DNA from 4 places in the Nocardioides salarius genome. Region 2 is predicted to be linked to each of the others. Evidence: predicted binding sites of a transcription regulator. Region 2 holds the regulator's gene; each other region holds the start of a gene.
The links. The regulator LexA, encoded in region 2, represses DNA repair genes until DNA is damaged. The targets are predictions, from matches to a motif close to TCGAACANNTGTTCGA.
Positions count from the first base shown of each region.

Region 1 (3,298 bases), 950 kb from region 2:
AAGATCGTCGCGGCGATCAACGCCCTCGACGCCGACGTCGTTGGCCTGATGGAGATCGAGAACTCGGCGGCTCTCGGAGAGGCCGTCGACGAGGCGACCGAGTCGCTGGTGGCGGCGCTGAACGCCGACGCCGGTGCCGGCACGTGGGCGGCCAACCCGTCCTCGAGCGAGCTGCCCGCCGCGAGCGAGCAGGACGTGATCACCAACGCGATCATCTACAAGCCGGCCGTCGTCGAGCGTGTCGGCGAGGCTCGGGCCCTGGGTGACCAGAGCGCCGGCGGCCAGGCCTTCGGCAACGCCCGCGAGCCGATCGGCCAGGTCTTCGCCCCCGTGGAGGGCGGCGAGGAGTTCCTCTTCGTGGTCAACCACTTCAAGTCCAAGGGCTCCGGCACCGACGACGGCACCGGCCAGGGCAACGCCAACCCCGACCGCGTCGCCCAGGCGACCGCGCTCGAGGCCTGGGTGCCGACTGTCCAGGACGAGACCGGCACCGAGGCCGTGCTGCTCGTGGGTGACTTCAACTCCTACTCGATGGAGGACCCCCTGCAGGTCCTCTACGAGGGTGGCTACACCAACGTTCAGGAGATCTCCCCGGTCGAGGAGTGGTCCTACTCCTTCAGCGGTCTCTCCGGCTCGCTGGACCACGTGCTGGCCAACGACGCGGCCCTCGAGCTGGCCACCGGCACCGACATCTGGAACATCAACTCGGGTGAGTCGGTGGCCATGGAGTACAGCCGCTTCAACTACCACGGCACCGACTTCCACGAGGCGGGCCCGTTCCGCTCCAGCGACCACGACCCGGTCGTGCTGGGCCTCGACCTGGTCGCCGACGAGCCCGAGCTGCTCGAGGCCGACATCGCCGTGAAGGTCGCCCCCAAGCGCCCGCGCGCCGACCGGCACCGCGCCACCTTCAAGATCGAGGTGAGCGCCGACGGCGCCACGCCGACCGGTGAGGTCGTCGTCGACCTGCCCGGCAAGCGGGACCTCGTCGGCGAGCTCAACGCCGCCGGCAAGGTCGTGCTGAAGATGACCGAGCCGTTCGGCAGCGCGGGGGAGAAGACCGTGGTCGTCCGCTACGCCGGTGACGAGCTCGTGGCCGCCTCCGAGGAGACCACCACCCTCGTCGTCCGCAAGGCGAAGAAGGTCAAGAAGAACAAGTAGTACGCACGATCGGCACCCACGACCCGCCCGGGCCTCCCGGGCGGGTCGTGGTGCGTCCGGAGCACGCACGAGCAGTCAGTTTCGCACCACCGACCGGTCGCTTTTGCACCATCGACCGGTCGGTTTCGCACCGTGTAGACCGTCTCGAAAAAGTTTTCGATGTGCCTGTGGAAAACTGCTTCTGACCTGGTAGTTTGTCGGTGGGTCCTGAGATACTTCATTCATGGCCACCACCGCGGCGCACCCCATCGGCGGTGCTGTCGCGCGGGTGCACGCCACCCTTGACGAGGTGGCTGGTACGCCGGTGTGGTCGATGAGCCAGGAGGCCACCGCGCAGACGTTGGTCGAGGTCTCCCGGGCCGAGGCCCGGTTGGTGGAGGTGCGCTCGCAGCTGTTGTCGCACGCCGAGACGGTGGCGGTGGCGGAGACGAATGCGTCGCCGTCGGTGGCGGTGTGGCACTCCAACGCGACCCGGTCGACGAAGCGGGAGTCGTTCCGCCAGGTGCGTCTCGCTGAGGGTCTCGACCGGTACGACCTGGTGCGGGAGGCACTGGGTCGTGGCGAGGTGGTGGCGGAGCAGGCGTCGGTGATCTGCACGGCGCTCGATGAGCTGCCTGACGACCTCGACGCCGGCGTGTTGGAGCAGGCGGCGAAGGCGCTGGTGGCGTTCGCGGAGGTCCACGACGCGAAGGCGCTCCGTGTCCTGGGGCGACGGATCCTGGAGGTGGTGGCACCGGAGGTGGCCGAGGCGTGGGAGGCCGAACAGCTGGACCGTGAGGAGCGGGAGGCGGAGAAGTCGGCGGTGTTCCGGATGCGTGAGGACGGCCACGGTCGGATCAAGGGATCGTTCACGGTGCCGCTGCTGGTGGGTCAGATGCTGGAGCGGGCGCTGCTGGCGTTCGCCGCACCGAAGCACCAGATCGCCACCCGCGAGGCTCAAGAGGAGCAGAGCGAGGCGCCGGTGCCGGTACGCCGCCCCACCGCGCAGCGGCTCGGTGCCGCGTTCGTGGAGCTCGTCGAACGCCTCGACCCCCACGACCTGCCCAAGGCGGGTGGGGTGAACGCCACGGTGGTGGTGACGATGAGCCTCGACTCACTCAAGGACGGCCTGGTGGCCGCCACCCTCGACACCGGGGACCGGATCAGTGCCGCCACTGCACGCCGGCTGGCCTGTGAGGCCGGTGTTGTCCCGGTCGTGTTGGGCGGCAAGAGCCAGCCTCTGGATGTGGGGCGTGCGAAGCGGTACTTCACCCCGGCCCAGCGGATCGCGATGGGCATCCGTGACGGTGGCTGCACCGCACGGGGCTGTGACGCCCCGCCAGCGATGTGCCACGCCCACCACGACGACCCCTGGTCCTGCCACGGCCACACCGACCTCGCCCGAGGACGGCTGTTGTGTCCCTTCCACCACCGCCGCATCCATGACCCGGAATACGAGAGCGATGTCGGTGGCGACAACCAGGTCACCTTCCACCGACGGACGTAGGAGAGGTCTGCTCGGTTCTCACCGGGTCTCGGCGACGCTCGTCGCTGGCGCTCCTCCCTGCTCGACCAACGGTGCTGCCGTGCGTCCGTTGGTTGAGGAGGTTGCGCAGCAACCATCTCGAAACCCGGTGAGCCCACGGCGTACGGCGGGTGGTCGCGGTGGGCGGTCACCTCACGGGGTCTCGGCGTCGCTCGTCGCTGGCGCTCCTCCCTGCTCGACCAACGGCGCCGTTGGTTGAGGAGGTTGCGCAGCAACCATCTCGAAACCCGGTGAGTCCATGGCGTACGGCGAGCGGGCACCTCACGGGGTCTCGGCGTCGCTCGTCGCTGGCGCTCCTCGCTGCTCGACCAACGGCGGTGGTCGCCGTCGTCGCTGGCGCTCCTCCCTGCTCGACCAACGGCGGAGGAGCTGGTGCCGGCTCGGCGGGAAGTGCTGCCGGGTCGGCTCAGGTGTCGGCGGCGTGGCGGGCGAGGGCGAAGGCCGCCTGGGTGAGGGTCAGGTGGCTGAAGGCCTGGGGGAAGTTGCCGACCATCCGGCCGGTGCCCGGGTCGTACTCCTCGGCGTAGAGCCCGACGTCGTTGGCGAGCCCGACCAGCCGGTCGTAGAGGGCGGTGGCGTCCTCGACCCGGCCGGCCTCGGCGTAGGCCTCGA
Region 1 covers NZ_JAFBBZ010000001.1:402,887-406,184, reverse strand. The annotation lists gene JOE61_RS02060 (ExeM/NucH family extracellular endonuclease) at 1-1,161, shown strand, start outside; gene JOE61_RS02055 (HNH endonuclease signature motif containing protein) at 1,385-2,647, shown strand; gene JOE61_RS02050 (glycoside hydrolase family 15 protein) at 3,093-3,298, opposite strand, start outside.
Region 1: JOE61_RS02055 (HNH endonuclease signature motif containing protein) is a predicted target of LexA. The motif match lies at 1,306-1,321, and genes of this name have one in related genera.

Region 2 (3,298 bases):
CCCGCCCAGCGCCTCGGCCTGGCGGCGCAGCGTCTCGCGCACCACGCTGAACCGCAGCCGGCCCCACGGCGCCTCGCACCAGGCCTGCCACTGCGCCAGTCGTTCCTCGAACACGTCGTCGTCGCGAGCCGCACCCATGCCCCCACCCTGACCGAGGCGCACCCGGACATGGCGCGAGGGGCGGGCCCACTGCGGGCCCGCCCCTCGTCTTTCCCCTGGTTTCGCCGGCCGGGGTCGAGGCGACCGGCGAAAATCGTGGGCGGCCAGGTGGCCGCCGTGCCCGGACCTCACGCCCGGGCGTCCGGCTCAGCCGGCCGGGACGACCAGCCGCTGACCGGTGACCACCAGGCCACCGTCGAGGGAGTTGAGCCGCTGGATGCGCTCGATGACCTCACGCACGTCGCCGGCCTCGGCACGCTCGGCGGCGATCGCCCACAGCGTGTCGCCCGTGCCGACGGTGATCATCTCGGTCGCCGGGGTGGGACCGGACTCGCTGGTGGCCACCGAGCCGCCGGCCAGGACGACGCCCACCAGGGCGACGAGCAGCAGGCCGAGCGCCAGCACCACGAGCCGGCCGCGGCGGGTCAGCCGGACGGTGGTGGACAGGGCGGGAGTGAGGGTCATCGTGCTCATCTGGACCTCCTGGGGAAGGGGGTGGTCGGGTGGTCGATCGCTGCGAGGTGATGTCTACCGACGACCACCGACAGTCCCGCTCGAGCCGGCCATCAGGCGCCGGATCGACCAGGTGTTCGATCGAACACATGAGCGAGACTAGATCAGGTGTTCGATGCACGCAAGGGGTCCGGTGAACAATTGTTCGAGACGGTGGTGACGCCCGGCGCCTCGCGACACGCAGTCGAACAGATGTTTGAAGTCGGGCGCGCGCGGCGATACCGTGGCCCCACGACCATCCGAGCGGACTCCCCGGCTCGGGCCTCGCGCACGAAAGGCACACGATGGCGACCAAGGACGGCGGCCCCCGCAAGCGGGGCGTCGCAGAGCTGCCCGACGGGCCCCCTGACGCGACCGGTCTGACCCCGCGCCAGGTCAAGGTGCTGGCCTGCATCAAGGAGGCCATCGAGACCCGCGGCTACCCGCCGAGCATGCGCGAGATCGGCCAGGCCGTCGGCCTGACCAGCACCTCCAGCGTCTCCCACCAGCTCAAGGTGCTCGAGGAGAAAGGCTTCCTCAAGCGCGACCCCCACCGCCCCCGCGCCCTCGAGGTCTTCCTGCCCGAGCTGATGGCCCGGCGCAAGGCGATCTCCTCGGCCGACGAGAGCTCGGTCGACGAGACCGACATCGGCAACACGATGCCGCAGGCCTCCTACGTGCCGGTCGTGGGCCGGATCGCCGCCGGTGGCCCGATCCTGGCCGAGGAGCGCGTCGAGGCCGTCTTCCCGCTGCCGCAGCAGCTCGTCGGCGACGGCCAGCTGTTCCTGCTCGAGGTCTCCGGCGACTCGATGATCGACGCCGCGATCTGCGACGGCGACTACGTGGTGATCCGCCAGGAGCAGACCGCCAGCAACGGCCAGATGGTCGCCGCCCTGATCGGCGAGGAGGCCACCGTCAAGACCTTCCAGCGCAAGGACGGCAAGGTCTGGCTGCTGCCCCACAACGACGCCTACGAGCCCATCGACGGCACCCACGCCTCCATCCTGGGCGTCGTCACCGCCGTGCTGCGCAGCGTCTGAGCCCCACCACCGACCCTCACCGACCCGCCGTCGAACCGACGGTGAACAGTCGGTGTCGACACCCCCGTCCGCGTCACGCGGGCGGGGTTTCGTCGTTGGATGAGGCGTGACCCCACCCCAGAGCCCGACCTCGACCTCGCTCGCCCGGCGTACCGTGCTGGCCGCCGGAGGCGCCGGCAGCGCCGCGATCGCCGTCGGCAGCGGCGTCCTGCCGGCCGCCCAGGCGGCCCGGGCCCGCCACGACGTCTTCGCCCACGGGGTCGCCTCGGGCGACCCGCTGCCGCGCGCGGTGCTCATCTGGACCCGGGTCACCCCCACCCGCGCCGCCACCCCGGGCTCCGGCAAGGGCCCGCGGCTGGGGGTGCGCTGGGAGGTCGCCACCGACCGCCGCTTCCGCGACGTGGTGCGCCGCGGCCGCTTCGTCACCAGCGCGGCGCGCGACCACACCGTCAAGCTCGACGTGCGCGGCCTGCGGCCCGCGACGACCTACTACTACCGCTTCATCGCCCGCGGCCAGCGCAGCCCCGTCGGCACCACCCGCACCGCCCCGGCCAATCGCGCCACGCCCGACAACCTGCGCTTCGGCGTGGTCTCCTGCGCCAACCTGCAGGCCGGCTGGTTCAGCGCCTACCGGCTGCTCGCCGAGCGCGACGACCTGCACGCGGTGCTGCACCTGGGCGACTACCTCTACGAGTACGCCCCCGGCCAGTACGGCATGGGCCAGTCCAACGTCGACGTCCGCGCCCACGACCCGGCCCGCGAGATGGTCTCGCTGTCCGACTACCGCCGCCGGCACGCGCAGTACAAGACCGACCCCGACCTGCAGGCGCTGCACGCGAGGTACGCCTGGATCGTGACCTGGGACGACCACGAGGTCACCAACGACCAGTGGCGCAAGAACGCCGAGAACCACGACGACAGCGAGGGCGACTACCTCAAGCGGCGCGCCCGCGCCCACCGCGCGTACGACGAGTGGATGCCGGTGCGCATGGACGGCACCGCCTCGCTGGGCGACGGCGCCCGGCTCTACCGGCGGCTGCGCTTCGGCGACCTGGCCGAGATCAGCATGCTCGACCTGCGCACCTACCGCTCCCAGCAGGTCGCCACCCCGGTCGTCGACGCCGAGGTCAACGACCCGTTGCGCACCATCACCGGCAACCGGCAGATGGAGTGGCTCAAGGACTCCCTGACCCGGGGCAACCACGCCCCGCAGTGGAAGGTGATCGGCAACCCGGTGATGATCGCGCCCGTCACCTTCGCCGACCTGCCCAACGAGCTCATCGACCCCGTCAACAACGTCACCGGGCTGCTGCCGCAGGACGGCGCGCCGTACAACGTCGACCAGTGGGACGGCTACACCGCCGACCGGCGCGAGGTCTTCGCCCACATCCGCGACCACCAGGTCAAGGACGTGGTCTTCGTGACCGGCGACATCCACTCCGGCTGGGCCTGCGACCTGCCGCTGGACACCTCGGCCTACCCGGTGCTCGGCGACTCGGTCGGCGTCGAGCTCGTCTGCTCCTCGGTGACCTCCAACAACCTCAAGGACATCACCGGCCAGCCCGCGCTGACCCCGGTGGTGGAGGCCGCGATCCAGGCCAACAACC
Region 2 covers NZ_JAFBBZ010000001.1:1,354,355-1,357,652, forward strand. The annotation lists gene JOE61_RS06575 (methyltransferase domain-containing protein) at 1-138, opposite strand, end outside; gene JOE61_RS06580 (LysM peptidoglycan-binding domain-containing protein) at 307-633, opposite strand; gene lexA (transcriptional repressor LexA) at 957-1,691, shown strand; gene JOE61_RS06590 (alkaline phosphatase D family protein) at 1,798-3,298, shown strand, end outside.

Region 3 (3,298 bases), 340 kb from region 2:
AGATCGACCGCCATCCTGATTGCACGCTCCCGAAGCTCCTCGGGATACTTCCTCGGTGCTGCCATGACTCTCATCCTTCCGTGGAATGAGAGCCTCCATCAGACCCGGCACGCGACAGAGCGCCAGCGACGAGCGACGCCGAGACCCCGTAAGTGGCCCGCCCACCGCCACCATCCGCCGTACGCCATGGGGTCACCGGGTTTCGAGACGGTTGCTGCGCAACCTCCTCAACCAACGGCGGGCCGCCGTTGGTCGAGCAGCAGGGAGCGCCAGCGACGGGCGACGCCGAGACCCCGTGAGGTGCCCGCCCACCGCAACCACCCGCCGTACGCCATGGACTCACCGGGTTTCGAGACGGTTGCTGCGCAACCTCCTCAACCAACGGCTGTGACCACCGCCGTTGGTCGAGCAGGGAGGAGCGCCAGTGACGAGCGACGCCGAGACCCGGTGAGGTGCCCGCTCGCCGCAACCACTCGCCGTACGCCATGGGCTCACCGGGTTTCGAGATGGTTGCTGCGCAACCTCCTCAACCAACGGGCGCGCGGCAGCGCCGGTGATCGAGCAGCGGGGCCGGGAGCGGAGTGCTCCTAGGTTCGTCGGTGGAAAGTGACCTGGTTGTCAGCCCCGACGTCGCTCTCGTACTCCGGGTCATGAATGCGGCGGTGGTGGTAGGGGCATAGGAGTCGTCCGCGGTCGAGGTCGGTGTGGCCGTGGCACGACCACGGGTCGTCGTGGTGGGCGTGACACATCGCCGGAGGGGCGTCACAGCCACGGGCGGTGCAGCCGCCGTCACGGATACCCATCGCGACCCGCTGGGCCGGGGTGAAGTACCGCTTCGCACGTCCCACGTCGAGCGGCTGACTCTTGCCGCCCAGCACGACAGGGACGACGCCCGCCTCACAGGCCAGCCGCCTCGCGGTGGCGGCGCTGATCCGGTCACCGGTGTCGAGGGTGGCGGCCGCCAGGCCGTCCTTGAGGGAGTCGAGGGTCATGGTCACCACGACGGTGGCGTTCACGCCACCTGCCTTGGGTAGTTCCTTGGGGTCGAGCCTTTCGATGAGCTCGACGAACGCGGCACCGAGCCGCTGCGCGGTGGGGCGGCGTACCGGCACCGGCGCCTGCTCCTCGTGCTCACCCTGTTCGTCCGCACCGTCGGCGGTGCGGTTCGCGATCTGGTGCTTCGGTGCGGCGAACGCCAGCAGCGCCCGCTCCAGCATCTGACCGGCCAGCAGCGGCACCGTGAACGAGCCCTTGATCCGGCCGTGCCCGTCCTCGCGCATCCGGAACACCGCCGACTTCTCCGCCTCGCGCTCCTCGCGGTCGAGCTGTTCGGCCTCCCATGCCTCCGCGACCTCGGGTGCCACGACTTCGAGGATGCGTCGACCCAGCACCCGCAGCGCCTTGGCGTCGTGGACCTCCGCGAACGCCACCAGCGCCTTCGCCGCCTGCTCCAACACACCGGCGTCCAGGTCGTCGGGCAGCTCATCGAGCGCCGTGCAGATCACCGACGCCTGCTCCGCGACCACCTCGCCACGCCCCAGTGCCTCCCGCACCACGTCGTAGCGGACGAGCCCCTCAGCCAGGCGGACCTGGCGGAACGACTCCCGCTTCGTCGACCGCGTCGCGTTGGAGTGCCACACCGCCACCGACGGCGACGCATTCGTCTCCGCCACCGCCACCGTCTCGGCGTGGGCGAGGGTCCGCGACTTCAGCTCGACCACCCTCGCCTCGAGCTGCGAGAAGTCGACCAGCGCCTCCGCGGTCTCGGCCTGGCTCATCGACCACAGCGGAGTCTCGGCGAGCTCGTCGAGCAGCGAGTGCATGCGCGCGAGCGCCCCGTTGATGGGGTGCGTCGCGGTGGTGGCCATGAGTAAAGTATCTCAGGGCCCACCGACAAAGCACCAGGTCAGAAGCCGTTTTCCACAGGCAGATCGAAACTTTTTTCGAGACGATCTACTCGGTTCGCAAGCGACTGGTCGGTGGTGCGAAACTGACTGGTCGATGGTGCAGAAGTGACTGCTCGGCCATGATGGGGCCATGTCGAGCGAGGTGCGCGCCGGGATGCTGCTGGTGGCCAGCCCGGCGCTGCTGGACCCCAACTTCGCCGACACCGTGATCCTGCTGCTCGACGCCGACGACGAGGGTGCGCTCGGGGTCGTGCTCAACCGGCCGACCCCGGTGCCGGTCGCGGAGGTGCTGGCCGACTGGAGCCCGGTGGTCGCCGAGCCCGACGTGCTCTTCCAGGGCGGACCGGTCAGCACCGAGGGTGCGCTGGCGGTGGCCCACCTGGCCGGTGCCGCGCCGGGCGCCGAGCCGGTCGCCGCGCCCGGCTACCGGCCGCTGACTCCGACCCTGGGCCTGGTCGACCTCGACACACCCGTCGAGCAGCTCGCCGGGCACCTCGACGCGCTGCGGATCTTCGCGGGGTACGCCGGCTGGGGCGCCGGCCAGCTCGCCAACGAGATCGCCGAGGGCAGCTGGTACGTCGTGCCCGCGCACGACGACGACGTGTTCCGCGAGGAGACCACCGAGCTGCGCCGCGAGGTGATGCGCCGCCAGCCCGGCGAGCTGGCCTGGCACTCCACCCGCCCGGCCGATCCCGACCTGAACTGAACGACCTTCTCGCGTAGGGTGGTCTCTCGTGAGCAGCTTCGGATTCGGGACCGGCACCGCCGTCGAGGAGGACGTCCGCGAGGACCGTCGCACGGTCCCGACCGACGATGGTGACCACGAGCGCTTCTCGCACTACGTCGACAAGGACAAGCTGACCGAGGCGATGGTGATGGGCACGCCCGTCATCGCCCTGTGCGGCAAGGTCTGGGTGCCCAGCCGCTCCCCGGAGAAGTTCCCGGTCTGCCCCGACTGCAAGGAAGTCTGGGACTCCTTCAACGACGGCGGCTCCGGCGGCTCTGGCGGTTCCGACGCGTGACGGGTTCCCACCAGCCGGACCTTCCCCTCGACGACGGGTCCGGCCCCTCGCTGACGCCCGCGCTGCCCCCCGCCTGGCCCGAGCGCGCCGCGTGGGGCACGGCCCCCCTGCTGCGTGCCTGGCAGCAGGCGGCGATGGAGAAGTACTTCTCCGAGCAGCCCCGCGACTTCCTCGCCGTGGCCACGCCCGGTGCCGGCAAGACCACCTTCGCGCTCTCGGTGGCCGCCGAGCTGCTCGGGCGCCGGCTCATCGACCGGGTCACGGTCGTGGCGCCGACCGAGCACCTCAAGACCCAGTGGGCGCAGGCCGCGGAGCGCGCCGGCATCCCCATCGACCCGACGTACGCCGCCGGCAAGGGCCGCACCTCGC
Region 3 covers NZ_JAFBBZ010000001.1:1,011,953-1,015,250, reverse strand. The annotation lists one part of gene JOE61_RS04990 (IS3 family transposase) at 1-65, opposite strand, end outside; gene JOE61_RS04985 (HNH endonuclease signature motif containing protein) at 588-1,868, opposite strand; gene JOE61_RS04980 (YqgE/AlgH family protein) at 2,038-2,613, shown strand; gene JOE61_RS04975 (DUF3039 domain-containing protein) at 2,642-2,929, shown strand; gene JOE61_RS04970 (DEAD/DEAH box helicase) at 3,064-3,298, shown strand, end outside.
Region 3: JOE61_RS04985 (HNH endonuclease signature motif containing protein) is a predicted target of LexA. The motif match lies at 1,932-1,947, and genes of this name have one in related genera.

Region 4 (3,298 bases), 2.1 Mb from region 2:
GGCGCCTGCGCGAGGAGCAGGAGGAGGTGCAGCAGCGGATGCTCAGCCTGAGCCCCCGCGAGCGCTCCGTCCTGGCGCTCCTGCACGACGGCCTGTCGGTGCGCGAGGTCGCGGAGCTGACCGGCGTGCGCGAGGGCACCGTGCGCAGCCAGGTCAAGGCGGTGCTGCGCAAGCTCGCGGTGAGCTCGCAGCTCGCCGCGGTCGCGCAGTACGACCGCTGGCTCCAGCAGGCCGAGCGCGCCTGACTCGCACCGCCACTTGGCACGCGCGAGACCCAGCGGAGGGTACCCCCGCGTGGGCTGCTGGCGGATGGAGTACGCCTGCTCCCTCGACGACGCCCGCCGTGCGAGGCACGGCTCCGTGTCCTCCGACTGAGCGCATCCGAACGAACGGACGCCGCTGTCTGTCCGGCTCCGCGGGGGCCAGGCGGCCATGACCGCCTTCCTCTCCCGCCCCAAGCAGCAGCTCGCGAGCCGGCGTCACCTCCGCACCGGTGGTCGGGCAGCAGGGAGCGCCGGCGACGCGCGTCGTGGCGACCAGGGTGAGAGTCGAGCAGACCTGGAATCTAGGTGCGGCGGTGGAAGTCGACCTTGTTGTCGGGTCCGATCCGGGCCTGGTACTCCGGGTCGTGGATGCGTCGGTGGTGGAAGGGGCACAGGAGTCGGCCGCGGGCCAGATCGGTGTGGCCGTGGCAGGACCATGGGTCGTCGTGGTGGGCATGGCACCTGGCTGGGGGTACGTCGCAGCCGTGGGCGGTGCAGCCGCCGTCGCGGATGCCCATCGCGATCCTCTGCGCCGGGGTGAAGTAGCGCTGCGCTCGTCCGAGGTCGAGCGGTTGGCTCTTCCCGCCCAGCACCACCGGGACGACACCCGCTTCGCAGGCGAGTCGCCGGGCGGTGGCGGCACTGACACGGTCGCCGGTGTCGAGAGTTGCGGCGGCGAGGCCGTCGTGCAGCGACTCGAGGGTCATGGTGACCACGACGGTCGCGTTGATCCCGCCCGCCTTGGGCAGCTGGTCCGTGTCGAGGCGCTCGATCAGCTCCACGAACGCCGCACCCAACCGCTGGGCGGTGGGGCGGCGTGCCGGCACCCACGCCTCGCTCTGCTCGCCCTCAGCCTCGCGGGTGGCGATCTGGTGCTGGGGGGCGGCGAACGCGAGCAGTGCCCGCTCGAGCATCTGCCCGGCCAGCAGCGGCACCGTGAAGGAGCCCTTGATGCGGCCGTGGCCGTCGTCGCGCATCCGGAACACGGTCGACTTCTCGGCCTCGCGCTCCTCACGGTCGAGCTGTTCGGCCTCCCACGCCTCGGCGACCTCGGGGGCGACCACCTCCAGGATCCGACGCCCCAGCACCCGCAGCCCCTTCGCATCGTGGACCTCCGCGAAGGTGACCAGTGCCTTCGCCGCCTGCTCCATCACCGCCGCGTCGAGGTCTTCGGGCAGGTCGTCCAACGCCGTGCAGATCACCGCCGCCTGCTCCGCGACGACGTGACCGCGCCCGAGCGCCTCGCGCACCACGTCATGGCGATCCAACCCGGCCGCCAACCGCACCTGCCGGAACGACTCCCGCTTCGTCGACCGGGTGACGTTCGCGTGCCACACCGCCACCGACGGCGACGCATTCGTCTCCGGCACCGCCACCGTCTCGGTGTGCGCCAAGGTCCGCGAGCGCAGCTCGACCAGCCTTGCCTCGGCCCGGGCGATCTCGGCCAACGCCTCCGCCGTTGCCGGCTGGCTCATCGTCCACAGCGGCGTCTCGGCGACCTCGTCCAACGCCGAGTGCACCCGCGCGACAACCCGGTTCACGGGGTGAGCGGCGGTGGTGGGCATGAGTACAGCATCTCAGCGTCCACCGACAAAAGGCCAGGTCAAACCACGTTTTCCACAGGCTGATCGAAAAGTTTTTCGCATAGGCGGCCGGCGGGACCTGGGTCGTGCTCCGCAGCCGGAGGGTGACGAACGCTCTCGAGCGACCCCACCGCTGTCCGGCTTCCCGGCTCAGTAGGCGCCGTCGTGGCTGAGCACGGCGCGCACGGTGCGCGCCAGGATCCACGCGTCGAGGCGCAGGCTCCAGTTGTCGACGTAGCGCGAGTCCAGGCGCACCGTCATCGACCAGGGCAGGTCGGAGCGGCCCGAGACCTGCCACAGCCCGGTGATGCCCGGGCGCACCGCCAGGCGGCGCAGCGCGTCCTCGTCGTACGTCGTGACCTCGCCGGGCAGCGGCGGGCGGGGGCCGACCAGGGCCATGTCGCCGCGCACCACGTTGACCAGCTGGGGCAGCTCGTCGAGCGAGAGCCGGCGCAGCCAGCGACCGGCCCGGGTGATCCGGGGGTCGTGGCGCATCTTGAACATCGCGCCGTCGCTCTCGTTGTGCTCCTGCAGGTCGGCGAGGCGCGCCTCGGCGTCGACGTGCATGGTGCGCAGCTTGAGGATCGAGAAGATCCGGCCGTCGCGGCCCACCCGCTGCTGGCGGAAGAGCGCGGGCCCGGGGGAGTCGAGGCGCACCAGCGCCAGCAGTGCCAGCAGCAGCGGCGCGAGGACCACCAGGGCCACCACGCAGGCCGCGCGCTCCCAGAGCGTCTTGAGGGCCCGTCGGGGGCCCGTGAGGTCGGCGTGGCGCACGTGCAGCAGCGACAGGCCACCGGTGCGGCGCAGCGCCGCGCGGCCGGAGTCGACGTCGAGCAGGCCGGGGCCGATCAGCAGGTCCACGCGGTCGCGCTCGAGCAGCCAGCCCAGGCGGCGCAGCGACGCCGCGTCGAGGTGGCGGCAGGGCAGTGCGACGACGCAGTCGGCCCGGTGCTTCCGGGCCAGGTCGGACACCGAGGCGAAGCCCGACGCGGCCGGCAGGTCGAGCCCCGCGCAGCCCTTGGGGCCGGCGAGGCACAGTGCCACCACCTCGACCTCGTTGCTCTCGTGCAGCTCCTCGACGAGCCGGCGCACCTGGCGGCGGTGGCCGACCAGGACCACCCGGGTGCGCGGCGGGCGGCGCAGCGACGAGGCCAGGCGCAGCCCGGCGCTGGCGACGCAGGCCGTCCCGGCCGCCCGCACGAGCTGGTCGGCGGGCACGAGGAGCCCGGTGATGCCGCTCAGCAGCGCGCCGAGGGCGACCAGGTGGATGCTCGAGAGGCAGATGCGCAGCAGGTCGGCGCGCCGCGGCACCGGCCCGGGGTCGTAGGTGCGGGCCAGGCCCAGCAGCACCACCCAGGCCACCGCGAAGGCCACCGCCAGCGCGGGGCCGGGCACCAGGTCGGGCGGCAGCCAGACGATGGCGGCGACCGTGGCCACCAGTGCGTCGGTGGC
Region 4 covers NZ_JAFBBZ010000001.1:3,411,698-3,414,995, forward strand. The annotation lists gene JOE61_RS16350 (helix-turn-helix transcriptional regulator) at 1-245, shown strand, start outside; gene JOE61_RS16355 (HNH endonuclease signature motif containing protein) at 566-1,828, opposite strand; gene JOE61_RS16360 (exopolysaccharide biosynthesis polyprenyl glycosylphosphotransferase) at 1,997-3,298, opposite strand, start outside.
Region 4: JOE61_RS16355 (HNH endonuclease signature motif containing protein) is a predicted target of LexA. The motif match lies at 1,892-1,907, and genes of this name have one in related genera.